One region of the Bradyrhizobium ganzhouense genome, then DNA from elsewhere that is predicted to be linked to it. Evidence: riboswitches for the same ligand, from Rfam matches in the RefSeq annotation. Region 1 holds a riboswitch; each other region holds the start of a gene.
What was found. A riboswitch is a leader RNA that binds a small molecule or an ion and turns the genes downstream of it on or off. The one in region 1 is predicted to bind glycine.
Positions count from the first base shown of each region.

Region 2: another riboswitch for glycine. It lies ahead of gcvT (glycine cleavage system aminomethyltransferase GcvT); the one in region 1 lies ahead of ACLFLU_RS09475 (D-amino acid dehydrogenase).
Region 3: another riboswitch for glycine. It lies ahead of ACLFLU_RS27395 (D-amino acid dehydrogenase); the one in region 1 lies ahead of ACLFLU_RS09475 (D-amino acid dehydrogenase).

Region 1 covers NZ_CP181318.1:2,067,605-2,073,729, reverse strand. The annotation lists gene ACLFLU_RS09490 (dihydroorotase) at 1-1,038, opposite strand, end outside; gene ACLFLU_RS09485 (dipicolinate synthase subunit DpsA) at 1,035-1,925, opposite strand; gene ACLFLU_RS09480 (NAD/NADP octopine/nopaline dehydrogenase family protein) at 1,922-3,010, opposite strand; gene ACLFLU_RS09475 (D-amino acid dehydrogenase) at 3,144-4,409, opposite strand; glycine riboswitch at 4,557-4,659, opposite strand; gene ACLFLU_RS09470 (amidohydrolase family protein) at 4,711-6,125, opposite strand, start outside.
Region 2 covers NZ_CP181318.1:6,083,435-6,089,559, forward strand. The annotation lists gene alaS (alanine--tRNA ligase) at 1-1,059, opposite strand, end outside; glycine riboswitch at 1,304-1,392, shown strand; gene gcvT (glycine cleavage system aminomethyltransferase GcvT) at 1,538-2,686, shown strand; gene gcvH (glycine cleavage system protein GcvH) at 2,697-3,065, shown strand; gene gcvP (aminomethyl-transferring glycine dehydrogenase) at 3,083-5,950, shown strand; gene ACLFLU_RS28170 (hypothetical protein) at 6,087-6,125, opposite strand, start outside.
Region 3 covers NZ_CP181318.1:5,928,473-5,934,597, forward strand. The annotation lists gene ACLFLU_RS27380 (ABC transporter substrate-binding protein) at 1-1,264, opposite strand, end outside; gene ACLFLU_RS27385 (ABC transporter substrate-binding protein) at 1,405-3,015, opposite strand; gene ACLFLU_RS27390 (M20/M25/M40 family metallo-hydrolase) at 3,283-4,413, shown strand; glycine riboswitch at 4,508-4,612, shown strand; glycine riboswitch at 4,616-4,727, shown strand; gene ACLFLU_RS27395 (D-amino acid dehydrogenase) at 4,795-6,108, shown strand.

The DNA of each region.
Region 1 (6,125 bases):
GAAATGAAGCATCAGCGACAGCTCCCAGGGAAAGCTCACCACACCCGGAAATTCGGTCCAAAGATCCTCCAGCTTCTTGGGCAGGAACGGCACGTGGTCCGTCCCAAGGCTGTAGACCGAGCCGTTCATGACGCCGTGCCAAAGACCTTCGAGTTCGTTCCGGTCGCGCAACGGCGGCGATATCTTCGCACGCATGTCGAGATCTTCGTCGTAGCACGTGCGGGTGAGGTAGTGAGGACAGGTCTCGACCGTCACGCGGACGCCACGCGCCTGGGCCTCGGCGGCGAGTACCGGACCCATACCGACGGAGGTGTGGACCAAATGAAGCGAACAGCCGGTCTTCTCGGCAAGGAAGAGCATGCGACGGATGGTTTCCACCTCGCAGAAGGCGGGGCGGGATTCCGTGTATGCGCCGAGATCCTGACGGCCGGTGGCCGCAATCTCCTTTTTGATCCAGGACGCGATCTGGGTGTTCTCGCAGTGAACGTTGATCACCCCGCCGGGAACCTTCGACAAGATGCGCATCGCAGCATAGACCCAGCCGTCGGTCGCCGGCACGATGCCGATCGGATTGTCCGGCTCGTAGCCGAAATAGCATTTGAAGGATTTGACGCCGGTCTTGGCGATGACTTCCGGAATCTCGGCGATATGTTCCTCGCGCTGGATCCCGAAATGAAAGCCGAAGTCGATCACCGAGTTTTCCTCGCCGATCGCTTTGCGCTCCGCGTAGAACGGCAGATAGGACTCCTTCAGATTGCGGATATAGAGAAGCGCTGTCGTCACGCCGCCGGAGGCCGCAGCCGCCGTTTCGGTGCGCATATCCTCGGCAAAGGGAAACTTCACGCCCAGATGGCAGTGCGGGTCGATCAAGCCCGGCATCAACACCCGCCCCTCGGCGTCGATGGTGCGCTTGGCCTCCGGAAGGACTTCGTCAGCCCCGGTCAGGACGATCTTGCCGTCCTTCACCGCGACGCCGCCGTGGAATTCTCCGTCGTGGCGAACCACTCGCGCGTTCTTTATGACCAGATCCGCCTTCATTGTCCTTGCTCCAGTATTGCTTCTATGCGCCGGCTGATGCCTGTCCACTGGCTGCGGCCGACGGTGATCGGTGCACGCGCGCCCATGCCGCGCGCCCAGACAACCTTCAGCCCAAGTTCGACGGCGGCGTCCCGGTCGATCGTTCCGGGAGGCGCCGCGACATCGACCAGCAGCGCGTGTTTGGGTAGCAAAGCCAGCTGATCGCGCTCGAGCAATCGCTTTGGAACGCTGCCAATGACGATGTCCATGCGATGCAGAACTGCCGGCAATTGTTCGAGCGTCAGCGCCTCTGCACCGGTCGCATAGGCAGCTGCACGCTGAACCGGGTTGCGCGCCGCGACGTGGACATGAGCTCCGAGGCCGACCAACGTCTTCGTCAGAAGCGAGCCGATGGTGCCTTGGCCAACCAAGCAAACGTTGGACTTGTGGATGGTGATCTGCGTGTTTTCAATGATCACCTTCAATACGCCCTCGACGATCGCTGGCCCCCGCAGCAGCATGAGGTCGACGTCCCATTCGTACTCGTGCAGTGCGATGTCGAGCGCTTTGCAATTGGTCTTTAGATTGTCGTCCGCCCAACCGAGTATGATGTTGCCGGGGCGCCTCATGCCGGCCAACATCTCGCGCGTCGGAATGATCTTTTGCGGACACTTCGGCGCGAAGAGTGCGCCCTCCGCGCTGATGCCCGGAATCGGAAACAGCGCTATGTCGGCGCCCTTCAATGCATCAGCTGTGTCCGCAGCATGATAGACACCTTCGATACCCCCATCAGGCCATGGAAAGCCGTAGGCCCGAACGGCGGCTCCAGCCCGGACAGCACAGCGAGCGATCTCCTGTTCGCGTGCGTCGCCAGCTACGATTGCGATGACTGTATTCTGCCAACTCATGGGGCCCTTACCTTCTCAATGAGCTGATCCCTGGACATGCCGGTGATGCCCATTGCTTCTGCGGTCCGGCCACCGATCCGATAGTCGGTTCCGACTGCGGCCTGCGCCAGGCGATAGAGCGACGTTGCGACGGGCACATTGACGTCGGCGATCTGCGCAAACTCCAGGAAGGGTAGCAGGCCGTGACCGAAATCCTCTTTGTAATACCGATACTCGAGCGAGTCCGGTCCCTTGATACGGCGATTGGCCTCGCCGCCCGCGATTGCGGCGCGGTAATCGGTGACGTCAATCACGTCAGCCTCCACCGTGCCGAGCAGCTTCATCTCTTCAATCAAATTCGGCAATTCATGCCCAAATGCCCGGGCGACCGCCAAGCGCTCGTCGTCCAATTGCCGCATGACCCGGGCGACCCCGGGCGTCATGGCGTCGACATAGAAAGTGAAGTTGCCGCCGGTCGCCTCGACCCACGCGGCTCCCAGCACCGCGCCGGGGGGATGCAGGACCATGTTCACGTTGGAGAGGTCGGAGGCGATAACGTCACGAACGGGCGTGACGCCCGGATACAATTTCGCAGCAACCTCCAGCGCCTCTGCTCCTCCTTTGAGGGCGGCGGCCTTCAGTTGCTTCGCCCGACCGCTAATGGTGACGCCGTCAGGACGATATTTGCGCGCGACGTAGGTAAGGGTCGAGAACTCAACCACCGGCGGCACTGCCCGCCCGGTGCGGGAGTAGGCCTCGGCGAATTCCAGCGCCCCTCCGGTGTGGCCGGGGTTAAGCACGACCGGTTTGTTCGCCGGCCAACCGACTGCTGCGAGTGCGTTGGCTATGGCCGAGTGCGAGAAAGTCGGCAGGACCACGACCGCCACGTCGACTCCGGAGATGGCCGACTTGAGATCTGTCGAAATCAGGGTAGGCTTTGCAACTCCTTCGCCGAGCTTGCCGTCGAATGCAACGCCGCCGAGCTTGATGTGCGGTTCAAGCGTTTCGGCCGAACGCGCCCAGAAATGAACGGAGTGGCCTGCGAGAACCAACTCTGCGACCGAAGCCGCGCCCCCCGCTCCTCCCCCAAGTACCGCAACCTTCATTCTGTTCTCCGCAGATCAAAGCGCAATCCGCGCCACCCGAGAGCCAAGTTTGATCACAGCTTATGATCACAATTGTGATTGTCAAGCGAGAGAATTGCGGACGCCGCATGCAACCACTCGACGATTCGACGGGCTACGTTGCCAGTCGGAGCCATTCCGTGATGCTGGGCCCAAATTCGCCGGCAAGGCATTCGGCAACCGTCTCCGCTGTTGCGGCCGAAAGGGTCCAGCCCAGGTGGCCGTGGCCAGTGTTGTAGAAAACGCCCGGCATCCTGCCCCTACCGACACGCGGCATCATGTTCGGCATCATCGGACGCAACCCGGCCCAGGGCACGACGCGGTTGGTGTCGACAGAGGGGAACAGGGCTCGCGTCCAGTCAACCAGCGGCTTGATGCGATCTTGGCGTATGTCGCGGTTCATGCCGTTGAACTCTGCCGTTCCGGCAACGCGAAAGCGCATAGCGCCCAATCGACTGGTAACGATCTTGGCGCCATCATCGAGCAGGCTGACCCAAGGTGCCGCTTTCTGGCTCTGCTCGTCGTCAAGGTGCACGGTGATCGAATAGCCCTTTACAGGGTAGACATTGAGACGGTCGCCGAGCATCGCCGCGAGGTCGCGGCTTGCGGAACCGGCGCATATGACAACACTGTCGGCATCGATCTCATCGACACGAGCGCCGCCCGAAGGCTCGTCACGCGAATACTGGATGCGGAAAATTTCGTCCCGAGCGATCTCCCTCACGGTGGCGTCAAAAACGAAGCGCACGCCATGTCTCTCGCATGCCTTGGCAAGACCGCAAACGAACTTGTGGATGTCTCCGGTTGAATCCGATGGGGTATAGAAGCCTCCGAAGAAGTCGCCGTGCAGCGTCGGCTCGATCGACTTCACCTCTGCGGCCGTCACTGGACGACGGTCCAAGCCCCCCTCCACGAGAATGGCATTGACCTTCAGCGCGTGCTGGAAACTCTGCTTATTCCGATAGAAGTGAAGGATGCCGCGACGCTCGTGGTCGAAGTCGATGCCCTCGCGCTCGGCAATGGCGAAGAGATGCTTGCGTGCGGCGATGGCGAGCCGCGTCGTCTCAACCGTGTTGTCGCGATAGTTCTTGATGTTGAAGATAAATTCGCCAAGCCAGGAATATTTGTGCCAGGTCGGCGCTGGATTCATGAGGAGCGGTGCATCGCGCCTCAACATCCACTTCATTCCCTTGATGATCGTGGACCAGCTGTTCCAGACCTCCGCATTGCTCGCGGAAAGTTGGCCACCATTGGCGAACGATGTTTCCATGCCCGCGTAGCGCTGACGCTCGATCACCGTAACGGAATAGCCGCGATTGAGAAGGGCGTAGGCGGTGGTCACGCCGGTGATACCGGCGCCGATGACGACAACATGTGGCATATCGCTCTCCGCGATCAAAGTTGGGAAGCGGACCGAAGCCCGCGGCTTGTCCCCAATCTGTCGCTGTACCTGAGAGATTAACCGCGACGGCTCGGCCGACGCGGCGGTCCCCTTCGGTGGGCACTCGAAGTGCCACTCTCCAGATCGTTCAGCTGCACGGTCACTTTTGCCTGAGAGTTTCCTGGGGGTTGCTCCTTCGGCGCCGGCCAACACCGTCACGACGGCGACCGATCTCTCCCATGCAGCCTATTGAACGCGATAGGTTCTTCTCTCTTGCTCCTCCGCAGTTGGAGTCGGCCCGTCAATTGCCAACGTCGTAAAGCGTCGTGGTCGTCTCGACCGCTTCGTCATGCAGACCAGCGCGCTCTACCGCCGCCGCGGCGAGTTGCCGGGCTTTGCGCCGAATCTGCGCCTCGTCAACTCCCTGCACCTTGCCGTCGACATATGACGTCTTCCCATCAACCCAAGTCTGCACGATCGAAGCGGTCGATGCAGAGAATACCAAAGCTTGCAGTGGATCGTAGAACGGCGTCCATTCGACGTGATCCAGGTCGAAGAGGACGAAATCGGCTTTCTTGCCGATTTCCAGCGAACCGATCTCGTCGTCCCACATCAACGCCTTCGCACCTTCGATAGTCGCGGCGCGTAGTGCTTGTCGTGCGGTGAATATGTCCGGTTGCAAGCGGGCGTCCTTGAACATGCCGGCGACGAGCAGCATTTGCCGCATGAGGTTCATGTTGCCAGCGGCCGACACGCCATCGGTGCCGAGGCCGACTTTAACGCCGGCCTTCACCATCTCAGGATATTTGCCGATCGCGGTTGCACCCTTCCCCAGCTTGAATGACGAGCATGGGCAGAAGGCGACGCTGGCGCCACGCGCGGCGAGCAGACGGACCTCGTCGTCGGAAACAGCCGCGCCGTGAGCGATGACCAGGTTCTTTCCTATGCCTCCGGCCCGATCGATGCGGGTGATCGGCCAACAGCCATATTTTTTCTCGCAAACCCTCGCCTCCTCGATCGAGGTGGCGAGATGATAGGTCGTGCCGACGCCCAACCTCTCAGCCAGTTTCACCGCTCCAACGTGGAGCTCGAGGCTACACGGTTCCTTGCCTTCGATATTGACCCAGCAACGGGCACGGCCGTCGAGGGCGCCATTGTAGCGGACCACACAATCCTCAAGCACCTTGAGTGCGGCCTCGGCGTTCGGGAAGAAATGATGATCCACCATTTCCTGGGTCCAGCCGCGGGGGAGCTCGGGCGGGGGATTGTCGGCCGCGTGCCGCCCGGTGATGCCGCGAATACCGACCTTTTCCATCGCGCGAATGACGATGCCGGGATCGTATTGCGAGCCCATGTCAAGAAAGCACGTGGTGCCACAACGCAGCATCTCAGTGATGCCCAGCAGCGCGCCCCAATATTCGTCTTCTTCGGTGATGTGCGCGTAAAAAGGCTTAGCCCAGTGGAACACCCAGGCGCGGGTATTGAGATTATCCGGAAAGACCGCGCGCGACAGCGTCTCCGATAGATGAACGTGGCTGTCAACGAAGCCCGGGCAGACACCGAGCATCTTGCCATCGATCACCTTGTCGAAACTGACCTTCTTCTGCCGCGCGGCCACATCATCGGCTGGACCGATATCCGAGATGCGGTCGTTCTCGACCACGAGACTGGCGTTGCGCACGACCGTGTCGTTCTTGTCGACCGTGAAGGCGAAGT
Region 2 (6,125 bases), 4.0 Mb from region 1:
ACGCAACGTTTCCTCGATCAAATTCTCCGCGCGCATCAGGTCGGGATAGGCCTGGCCCATCTCGCGGACCAGCGCCCAGACCAGGCGATGCATCAGCGGCTCTTTCGCACCCAGCAGCTGCGCATGGCGCATCGCGCGGCGCATGATCCGGCGCAGCACATAGCCGCGGCCCTCGTTCGAGGGCAGCACGCCATCGGCGACCAGGAAGGCCGAGGAGCGTAAGTGGTCGGCAATGACGCGGAACGAGGCGACCGTCTGCTCGTTCGGTCCGTGGCCCAACGCGGACGACGTCGCGTCGATCAAATGGCGGAACAGATCGGTCTCGAACACGCTGTCGACGCCCTGCATGATGCAGGCCATGCGCTCCAGGCCCATGCCGGTGTCGATCGAGGGACGCGGCAGATCCACGCGCTGCTCTTTCGTCACCTGCTCGTATTGCATGAAGACGAGATTCCAGAATTCGAGGAAGCGATCGCCGTCCTCTTCAGGCGAGCCCGGAGGGCCGCCCCAGATGTGGTCGCCGCGGTCGATGAAGATCTCCGAGCACGGGCCGCACGGGCCGGTGTCGCCCATCGCCCAGAAATTATCCGAGGTCGGGATGCGGATGATGCGGTCATCGGAGAAGCCGGCGATCTTCTTCCAGAGCCCGTGCGCCTCATCGTCGGTGTGGTAGACGGTGACGAGCAGCTTGTCCTTGTTCAGCCCAAAATCCTTGGTGATGAGCTTCCAGGCCAGCTCGATCGCGCGCTCCTTGAAATAGTCGCCGAACGAGAAGTTGCCGAGCATTTCGAAGAAGGTGAGATGGCGCGCGGTGTAGCCGACATTGTCCAGATCGTTGTGCTTGCCGCCGGCGCGCACGCATTTCTGCGAGGTGGTGGCGCGCTGATAGGGCCGCTTCTCGACGCCGGTAAAGACGTTCTTGAACTGCACCATGCCGGCATTGGTGAACATCAACGTCGGGTCGTTGCGCGGCACCAATGGCGAGGACGACACGATCTCGTGGCCGTTCTCGGCAAAGAAGTTCAGAAAGGTCGACCTGATCTCGTTGACGCCGCTCATGTTCATCCAATCGGGTGTGCTTGGACCCGCTTCCTGCCGTCCAAACCTGGGATTCGGGCTGATATCTGCGGGCCAAAGCGCTTTTAGACAAGGCCAGCTTCGCTGTCCAGAAACTGTGCAGAGAGATCAGAGGGTTGCCGCAGTCGCGCAATCCCTTGGCAGTCCCCTTGGCAATCCCGTTGAAAGCCGTCAGGTGCGCGTTGACAGGCTTGGCCGGGCTGTGGTCTGTACCCATCTGTATCGTACGGCCACGTCGGGAGAGACCGGCTTCACTGCCGGCGCCGAAGGAGCAACCGCCCCGGAAACTCTCAGGCAAAAGGACCGCGTGGCTTTGACGACATCTGGAAAGAGGCGCCGACGGGCTTAAGGCCCGGACTGCGTCCGCCGACGGGATAATACTCTCAGGCACAGCGACAGATGGGGCTTCGACTGGTGTCCACGGGGAATCCTCCTCGGGGAACCGCCGAGGGCCCCTGTGATGTTTGCGCGCGACGACCGAGAATCCCTTAGACGTACCCCCCTTTACAACCTGCATGTGTCGCTCGGCGGCAAGATGGTGCCGTTCGCGGGCTATGACATGCCCGTGCAGTACCCCGCGGGCGTGCTCAAAGAGCATCTCCAGACCCGCAACCAGGCCGGCCTGTTCGACGTCTCCCATATGGGCCAGATCGCGCTTCGGCCGAAATCCGGCAAAGTCGAGGACGCCGCCCGCGCGCTGGAGCGGCTGGTGCCGCAGGATATCGTGGCGATTGCACCGGGGCGACAGCGCTACGCCCAGTTCACCAATCCCGACGGCGGCCTTCTGGACGATCTGATGGTCGCCAATTTCGGCGATCATTTGTTCCTGGTCGTCAATGCCGCCTGCAAGGCTGAGGACGAGGCGCATCTGCGCGCGAATCTCTCCGAGACCTGCGTCATCGATTCGCTCGCCGATCGTGCACTGATCGCGCTGCAGGGCCCGAAGGCCGAGTCAGCAGTGGCGAAATTGTGTGCAGAAGCCCCCGCCATGAAGTTCATGGACGCCGGCCCGCATCAGGTCGCCGGCCTCGCCTGTTTCGTCTCGCGCTCGGGCTATACCGGCGAGGACGGGTTCGAGATTTCGGTCCTCGCTGCGGATGCCGAACACCTCGCCAAGACGCTGCTGGACAATCCTGATGTGATGCCGATCGGCTTAGGGGCCCGCGACAGCCTGCGGCTGGAAGCCGGGCTCTGCCTCTATGGCCACGACATCGACACCGCGACCACGCCGGTCGAGGCCGCGCTGGAATGGTCGGTGCAGAAGAGCCGCCGCACCGGTGGTGCCCGCGCCGGCGGCTTTCCCGGGGCCGAGAAAATCCTCGCTCACTTCGATCACGGCGCATCCCGCCGCCGCGTCGGCCTGCGCACGGAGGGCCGCGCGCCGGTGCGCGAAGGCGCGCTGTTGTTTGCCGATAGCGCAGGCGGCGAGCCGATTGGAAAGGTCACCTCGGGCGGTTTCGGCCCGAGCCTGAATGCGCCGGTCGCGATGGGCTATGTGCCCACAAGCCTGAGCGCGCTCGACACAAAACTCTTCGCCGAGGTGCGCGGACAATTTCTGCCGCTCACCGTAGCCGCCATGCCCTTCGTGAAAAACACCTACAAACGCTGAGGACAAGACAATGACCACGACGCTGTACACCTCCGACCACGAATGGCTCGCGATCGACGGCGAAGTCGCCACGGTCGGCATCACCGATTACGCGCAGTCCCAGCTCGGCGACGTCGTGTTCGTCGAACTGCCCAAGGTCGGCCGCGCCCTGAAGAAGGCCGAAGCCGCTGCCGTCGTGGAATCGGTGAAGGCCGCCTCCGACGTCTACGCGCCGATCTCTGGCGAAGTGCTCGAGACCAACGACGCACTCGCCGCAGAGCCCGCGCTGGTGAACTCGGACGCGCAGAGCAAGGCCTGGTTCTTCAAGATCAGGATTGCCGACAAGAGCGAGCTCGGCGGCCTCATGGATGAAGCCGCCTACAAGGCACATACGGCTTAAAGACGATGGAGCAAGCGATGACCGCGCACCGTAAAACCAGCGGCGACACCGCCGCCACTTTCGTTCGCCGCCACATCGGCCCCTCGGCGCGCGATGTCACCGCAATGCTCGAAACCGTCGGTGCCAAGAGCGTCGACGCGTTGATGTCAGAGACGCTGCCCGCCTCGATCCGGCAGGCCGTTCCGCTCGATCTCGGCAAACCCTTGAGCGAGACCGAGGCGATCGCGCATATGTCCGAGCTCGCGCGCCAGAACCAGGTCTTCACCTCGCTGATCGGCCAGGGCTATTCCGGCACGATTTTGCCTGCGGTGATCCAGCGCAACATCCTCGAAAACCCCGCCTGGTACACGGCGTATACGCCCTACCAGCCCGAGATCAGCCAGGGCCGGCTGGAGGCGCTGTTCAACTTCCAGACCATGATCTGCGATCTCACCGGGCTCGACGTTGCCAATGCCTCGCTGCTCGACGAGGCCACTGCCGCAGCCGAAGCCATGGCGCTCGCGGAGCGGCACTCGCGTGTGGAAGCAAAAGCCTTCTTCGTCGACAAAGACGTGCATCCGCAGACGCTCGCCGTGATGCGCACCCGCGCCGAGCCGCTCGGCTGGTCGCTGGTCGTCGGCGATCCCCTCACCGATCTCGACAAGGCCGACGTGCTCGGTGCGCTGCTGCAATATCCGGGAACCTCGGGCGCGGTGCGCGACCTCAGGCCCGCGATCGCGGCGCTGAAGGCCAAGGGTGCGCTCGCAATCGTTGCCGCCGATCTGCTGGCCCTGACGCTGCTCGCCTCGCCCGGCGAGTTAGGGGCCGACATCGCGATTGGCTCGGCGCAGCGCTTTGGCGTGCCGATGGGCTATGGCGGACCGCATGCGGCCTATATGGCGGTACGCGATGCGCTGAAGCGCTCGCTGCCCGGCCGCATTGTCGGCCTCTCCGTGGATTCACGCGGCGCGCCCGCCTATCGCCTCGCGCTGCAGACCCGCGAGCAGCATATCCGCCGCGAGAAGGCGACCTCAAACATCTGCACCGCGCAGGTGCTGCTCGCCGTGATCGCGGCGATGTATGCGGTCTATCACGGCCCCGAGGGTCTCGCGCAGATCGCGCGCAATGTGCATCGCCGTGCCGCCGTGCTCGCTGCGGGCTTACGCAAACTCGGCTTTGCGCCGACCAGCGAAACCTTCTTCGACACGCTCAGCGTCGATGTCGGTGCCAAGCGCGCCGAGATCATCGCGCGCGCCACCGCAGAGACAATCAATCTCGGCGTCGGTGAGACGGCGCTTCGCATCGCGCTGGACGAAACCACGACGTCGGCGACGGTCGAAGCGGTGTGGCGCGCCTTCGGCGGCACGCTCACTTACGCCGAGATCGACGCCACCACGCGCGAGGCGCTGCCGGAGACGCTGAAGCGCACCAACGCGTTCCTCACCCATCCGGTGTTCCACGCCCACCGCTCGGAAACCGAGATGCTGCGCTACATGCGCAAGCTCAGCGATCGCGACCTCGCGCTCGACCGCGCGATGATTCCGCTCGGCTCCTGCACCATGAAGCTGAACGCGACCACCGAGATGATGCCGCTGACCTGGCCGGAGTTTGGGTCCCTGCACCCGTTCGCCCCGCGCGAGCAGGCCAAGGGTTATCACGCGCTGTTCGCGCGGCTGGAAAAATGGCTGTGCGACATCACCGGCTATGACGCGATCTCGCTGCAGCCGAACTCGGGCGCGCAAGGTGAATATGCCGGCTTGCTCGCGATCCGCGGCTATCACGCCGCGCGCGGCGAGACGCACCGGAAAATCTGCCTGATCCCCTCCTCTGCCCATGGCACCAACCCGGCCTCGGCCGCGATGGTCGGCATGGACGTGGTGGTGGTCGCCTGCGAGGCGAACGGCGACGTCGACGTCAATGATCTCCGCGCCAAGGCGGAGAAGCATTCGAAGGACCTCGCCGCGGTCATGATCACCTATCCCTCGACGCACGGCGTGTTCGAGGAGCACATCCGCGAAATCTGCGACATCGTGCATGGCCATGGCGGCCAGGTGTATCTCGACGGCGCCAACCTCAATGCGCAGGTCGGCCTTAGCAGGCCCGGCGATTACGGCGCCGATGTCAGCCATCTCAATCTGCACAAGACCTTCTGCATTCCGCATGGCGGCGGCGGCCCCGGCATGGGCCCGATCGGCGTCAAGGCGCATCTGGCGCCGTTCCTGCCCGGTCATCCCGCGACGCAAGCCGATGCACCTGTCGGCCCGGTCTCGGCTGCGCCGTTCGGCTCGGCCTCGATCCTCACCATCTCCTACATCTACATTTTGATGATGGGCGGTGACGGCTTGAAGCGCGCGACCGAGATCGCGATCCTCAACGCCAATTACATCGCAGCACGCCTCGATGCGCACTTCCCGGTGCTCTACAAGAACGCGAAGGGCCGCGTCGCGCATGAGTGCATCGTCGACCCGCGTCCGCTGAAGACGACGTCAGGCGTCACCGTCGATGACATCGCAAAACGCCTGATCGACTACGGCTTCCATGCGCCCACCATGAGCTTCCCGGTGCCGGGCACGCTGATGATCGAGCCGACCGAGTCGGAATCGAAGGCGGAGCTGGATCGTTTTTGCGATGCCATGATCGCGATCCGCAAGGAGATCGCCGAGGTCGAGACCGGCCGCTTCAAGATCGAAGCCTCGCCCCTGCGCCACGCCCCGCACACCGTGCACGACATCGCCGACGACGACTGGAAGCGCGCCTATACCCGCGCTGAAGGCTGCTTCCCCGCGGGCTCCTCGCGCACCGACAAATACTGGTGCCCCGTGGGCCGCGTCGACAACGTCTATGGCGACCGCAATCTGGTGTGCTCGTGCCCGCCGGTGAGCGATTACGCGGAAGCCGCGGAGTAAGGCCTCGTAAGGTGGGTTAGCTGGCGGCTGCGCAAAGCGCAGTCCGCTGGCGTAACCCACCACTTCAGCTTCCGCAGGGGCAAACAGTGGTGGGTTACGCCTGCGGCTAACCCACCCTACATTCCTGAACGCCGATCTAAGGCGCCACCAACAATCGGCTTTCGCGATCCCACCG
Region 3 (6,125 bases), 3.9 Mb from region 1:
GCTTCTGGCTGGCGCGCCGGCTCACCACCGTCTGCCAGTCGGTCGCCTGCAGATCGACCTTGAAGCCGGCCTCGCGCAGTTGCTGGGCCACCACGATCGGTTGAGCCTTCAGCGTCAGCACGTCGCCCGGCGCCATGAGTACGACGGGCGTCCCGTCGTAGCCGGACTCGGCGAGCGCCTTCCTGGCCGCAGCAATGTCGCCGCCCTTCGCGAGGCTCTCGCCGCCAACCTCTGTCGCGAACGGCGTGTCGCAGATGAAGACCGCGGCGCAAGTCTTGTAGTATTTGGGATTGCCGATCAGAGCATCGAGCACGTCCTTCTGGTTGATCGCCAGGAGTGCTGCGCGGCGGACCTTGACGTTGTCGAATGGCGGATGGAGGAAGTTCATCCGTGCGCCCGTCTGGAATCCGAACTTGTTCAGGATCTCGAGCTTGAGCTCCTTGTCGGCTTCGATGGTGGGCAACATTTCGATGGCCGGATTTTCCATGAAATCGATGTCGCCCGACTGCAGCGCATTCAACGCCGTCTGCGCGTCCGGCATCGTAATCCATTCGACGCGGTCGACTTTCACCACCTTGCCGCCGGCGGTCCAGCTTGCCGGCTCCTTGCGCGGCACGTAGTCGGTGTTCTTGACGTAGACCGACTTCACCCCGGGCTGGAATTCATTCTGCACGAACTTGAAGGGACCAGAGCCGATCTGCTCGGGGATCTGCTTCTCCGGCGGCGTCTCGGCGAGACGCTTCGGCATCATGAAGGCGACCCGCGAGGACGGCTTGCCGATCGATTCCAGCACGAGCGCGTATGGCTCCTTCAGCTTCAGCGTGATGGTCTTGGGGTCGGTCGCCTCGATGCTGGCGGTGAACAGCATCAGCTGCTGCCCCATGCCGTCGACAGCGGCCCAGCGCTTCAGGGACGCAACGCAATCTTCCGCGGTGACCGGGGCACCGTCATGCCACTTCAGGCCGTCGCGCAGCGTGAAGGTGTAAGTCAGCTTGTCGTCGGAAATCTTCCAGTCCGCCATCTGCGGCTGGATCTTGAAGTTCGCATCCGTCGCGATCAGCGTGTCGTAGACCATGTAACCATGATCACGCGCGATATAGGCGCTGGTGAAGATCGGATCGAGGATGCGCAGATCCGAATGCATCACGGCGGTAATGGTCTTATCCGCGGCAAGAGCTGGCGAGGCCAGTGTCGAAAGCGCCACGACTGAGATCGCAAGTGTGGAGGCGAACGCCCGACGCCCCCGGCGCATGAGTTGGAACATTGAAGTTCTCCTGACGAGTTCTTGCTGACGAGGTCTGCCGACGAATTCTCCTGGCGAGCGGCGCCGCTGATGACAGCGGCGCCGCGTAATGATCGGGACGGAACGCGCGCGAACGCGCCTTCGCTTACTTGGGCTTGGCCTTACTCGGACTTGTCGATGTTCCAGAACACCGGGGTCGCCGGGCCGTCGATCACGCCAGAGAGCGACTTCCGCCAAGCGCTCGGCGCCAGATACTGGCCGAGCGGCACATAGATCACCTGGTCATAGGCTTCCTTCTGGATCTCGGTCGCGATCTTCTTCTGATCGTCGAGCGAGGCAGCACGGACGAAGTCGTCCTTGAGCTTCTCGATCTTGGCGTCTTCCGCCCAGCCGAACCAGCCGCCCTTCTTGCCCTGGCCACCGATCGAGAGATTCGAGATCGGGTTGGACACGTCGGCGCTGACCCAGTTGGTGAAGAACATGTTCCAGCCGCCGTCCTTCGGGGGCTTCTGGCTGGCTCTGCGGCTCACCACCGTCTGCCAGTCGGTCGCCTGCGCATCGACCTTGAAGCCGGCCTCACGGAGCAGCTGCACCGCGACGGTCGGCTGCGCCTTCAGCGTCACGACGTCGCCGGGCACCATGACCACGACGGGCGTGCCGTCATAGCCGGACTCGGCGAGCAGCTTCTTGGCCTCCGCCATGCCGTTGCCCTTGACCAGCGATTCGGAGCCGACGTCGGTTGCGAACGGCGTATCGCAGATGAAGAAGGCGCCGCAGATCTTGTAGTACTTCGGGTTGCCGACCAGCGCGTCGAGCACGTCCTTCTGGTTCATCGCCAGGAAGGCTGCACGACGGATCTTCGGATTGTCGAACGGCGGATAGAGGAAGTTCATACGCCCAAGCGTCTGGTAGCCGAACTTGTTCAGCACCTCGACCTTGAGGTCGGGATTACCTTCAAGCACGGGGAGCAGATCCCACGGCGGCACTTCCATGAAGTCGATGTCGCCCGACTGCAGCGCGTTCACCGCGGTCTGCGAGTCCGGCATCGTGATCCACTCGACACGATCGACCTTCACCACCTTGCCGCCGGCGGTCCAGCTCGACGGCTCCTTGCGTGGCACGTAGTCGGTGTTCTTCTCATAGACCGCCTTCACACCGGGCTGGAATTCGCCCTGCACGAACTTGAACGGACCCGAGCCGATCTGCTCGGGGATCGGCTTGTCCGGCGGCGTCTCGGCGAGGCGCTTCGGCATCATGAAGGCCACGCGCGAGGACGGCTTGCCGATCGAGTCCAGCACGAGGCCGTAGGGCTCCTTCAGCTTCAGCGTGATGGTCTTGGCGTCGGTCGCCTCGATGCTGGCCGTGAAGGTCATCATCTGCTGGCCCATGCCGTCGACAGCGGCCCATCGCTTCAGCGAGGCGACGCAGTCCTCCGCCGTCACCGGTGTGCCGTCATGCCACTTCAGGCCGTCGCGCAGCGTGAAGGTGTAGGTGAGCTTGTCGTCGGAGACCTTCCAGTCCGCCATCTGCGGCTGGATCTTGAAGTTCGAATCCGTCGCGATCAACGTATCGTAGACCATGTAGCCATGGTCACGCGTGATGTAAGCGGTGGTGAGGATCGGATCGATGATGCGCAGATCCGAATGCATCACCGCGGTGATGGTCTTGCCTGCTGCAAACACCGGCGAGGCCATTGCCGTTGCAAGCGCGACGACCGATAGCGCAAGTTTGGAGGCGAACGCGCGACGCCCCCGGCGCATCAAGCTCAGCATAAAAAGTTTCTCCTGACGTGAAACTGTTCAAAGGCGGGTCATTGGTTGAGCACAAGGGTCGTTCCTTAGGCGAACTAACCTCATGCAATGCCTTTGTCTTTCGAGACTTGCAGACAGTCTTGAGCGCGTCAATCCGGTTTCGGTGCAGCCCATGGCATCGCATGCACGGGCTCCACAAAGATCAGTTTGGCTCTACAACTCTCCCCGCTTGTCCTGCCGCGCTGATGCAATGCGCATTCCATCTTTCGAAGCTTGAGAGACATTAAGATGAATCCAGCCAATCTTCCCTTCGATTCCGAGGCGATGCTCGAGGGCCTGCGCACCTGGGTGGAATGCGAAAGCCCGACCTGGGACGCAGGCGCGGTCAACCGCATGCTCGATATCGCAGCGCGGGATATGGCGATCATGGGTGCGACCATCGAACGCATTGCCGGCCGGCAGGGCTTCGGCGGCGTCGTCCGCGCGCGCTTCCCGCATCCGAAGCAAGGCGAGCCGGGCATCCTGATCGCCGGCCACATGGATACCGTCCACCCGGTCGGCACCATCGAGAAGCTGAAATGGCGCCGCGAGGGCAACAAGTGCTACGGCCCGGGCATCTACGACATGAAGGGCGGCAATTATCTCTCGCTGGAAGCGATCCGGCAGCTGGTGCACGCCTCTTTCACCACGCCGTTGCCGATCACCATTCTGTTCACGCCGGACGAGGAAGTCGGCACGCCCTCGACGCGCGACATCATCGAGGCGGAAGCTGCGCGCAACAAATATGTGCTGGTGCCCGAGCCCGGCCGCGCCGACAACGGCGTCACCACCGGACGCTACGCCATCGCGCGATTCAATTTGGAGGCGACGGGGCGGCCCAGCCACGCCGGCGCGACATTGTCGGCGGGACGCTCGGCGATCCGCGAGATGGCGCGGCAGATTCTTGCGATCGACGCGATGACGACGGAGGACTGCACCTTCTCGGTCGGCGTCGTGCATGGCGGACAGTGGGTCAATTGCGTTGCAACGACCGCCACCGGCGAGGCGCTCTCCATGGCCAAGCGCCAGGCCGATCTCGACCGCGGCGTCGAGCGGATGCTGGCACTCTCAGGCACAGCGAATGACGTCTCCTTCAAGGTGACGCGCGGCGTGACGCGGCCGGTGTGGGAGCCGGATGCCGGCACCATGGCGCTGTATGACAAGGCCCGCGGCATCGCCAAATCTCTTGGCGCGGAATTACCGCATGCGAGCTCGGGCGGAGGATCCGACGGCAACTTTACGGGCGCGATGGGCATCCCGACGCTCGATGGTCTCGGTGTGCGCGGCGGCAACGGCCACACGCTCGAGGAGTTCATCGAGGTCGATAGTCTGGTTGAACGTAGTCGCCTGATGGCCGGTTTGCTGGCGACGCTGGATTAATTGAATCACCTTCGCACTGCACAATGCATTGGCAGCCGCGGTTGAAATTTAGCCTTGTCTAAAAATGAGGCGCATCGTACTGCTCGATGGTCCACGCGACGATGCGGGAGAGATCGCAACGAAGGCATCCAGCTTTCGTTGCGGCGCCGACGGAGCAACCGCCCCGGAAACTCTCAGGCAAAAGGACTGTATCGTCAGGACGATCTGGAGAGAGACGGCACGATTTGATCGTCGTGACGTCCACCGAAGGGGATAGTCCACGGAGACCTCGCGAGGTCTCTGTCGGATCAAGCTCTCAGGTAACCGTGACAGATGGGGCGCCGCCAACGGCTTTCGGGCCGGCGGTTAGCCGTCTCTAACTCACGGGAGCCCCAACTCAACATGACCCATATCGCCATCATCGGCGCCGGCATCACCGGCGTTACGACCGCCTATGCCCTGCTCGAACGCGGCTACAAAGTAACGGTGCTCGACAAGCATCGCTACGCCGCGATGGAGACCTCGTTTGCGAACGGCGGACAGCTCTCCGCCAGCAATGCCGAGGTGTGGAACAGCACCGCGACGATCCTGAAAGGCCTTCGCTGGATGTTCCGGCGCGATGCGCCGCTGCTGATGAACCCGCGGCCGAACTGGCACAAATATTCGTGGATGAGCGAGTTCGTCGCCAATATCGGCAACTACCGCGCCAACACGATTCAAACCACGCGGCTCGCGATCGAAGCCCGCAAGCATCTGTTCGAGATCGCAACGCGCGAAGGCATCGACTTCGATCTCGAACGCCGCGGCATCCTGCACATCTATCACGACAAGAAGGGCTTTGAGTCCGGCCTGCGCGTCAATGCGCTGCTGCAGGAAGGCGGCCTCGATCGGCGCCCGGTGACGCCGGAGGAAATCCGCAGCATCGAGCCGACGCTGCGCAAGGATTATTACGGCGGCTTCTTCACGCCGTCGGATGCGACCGGCGACATCCACAAGTTCACGCGCGGGCTGGCAGAGGCCTGCAAGCGTCGCGGCGCAACCTTCATCCATGAAGCGAACATCGATTCCATCGCGCAAGCCGGTGGCGGCTTTGTGCTCGGCTGGGCCGATCTTTCCACAAGCGACGCGGTCGCCTCCGCGCGCGGCATGCTGAAGGTCGATGGCGTCGTGGTCTGCGCCGGCGTTGCCAGCCGTCACTTCGCCGCCCTGCTCGACGAACGCGTCAACGTCTATCCGGTGAAGGGTTACTCGATCACCGTACAACTCGACACCGCCGAGAGCCGCAACGCGACGCCGACCGTCAGCCTGCTCGACGAAGCGGCCAAGATCGTCACCAGCCGGCTCGGCGCCGATCGCTTTCGTGTCGCCGGCACGGCCGAGTTCAACGACTTCAACCGCGACATCCGCGCCGACCGCGTGCAGCCGCTGGTCGACTGGGTGCGCAGCAATTTTCCTGATGTCGAGACGTCCCGCATTATTCCGTGGGCCGGACTGCGGCCGATGATGCCGAACATGATGCCGGTGGTGCGCGCAGGCCGGATGCCCGGCGTGTTCTTCAACACCGGCCACGGCCATCTCGGCTGGACGTTGTCGGCCGCGACCGCGCAGATGATTGCCGGAACCATCGACGGCTGGCGCGGGCTCAACGCACCGCCGACCGTCCCTTCACTTCGGGGAGAACTTGGGGTTGAGCGCGAGATGCGCCGTGCATCCTGAGTGGTCACAAATCGATG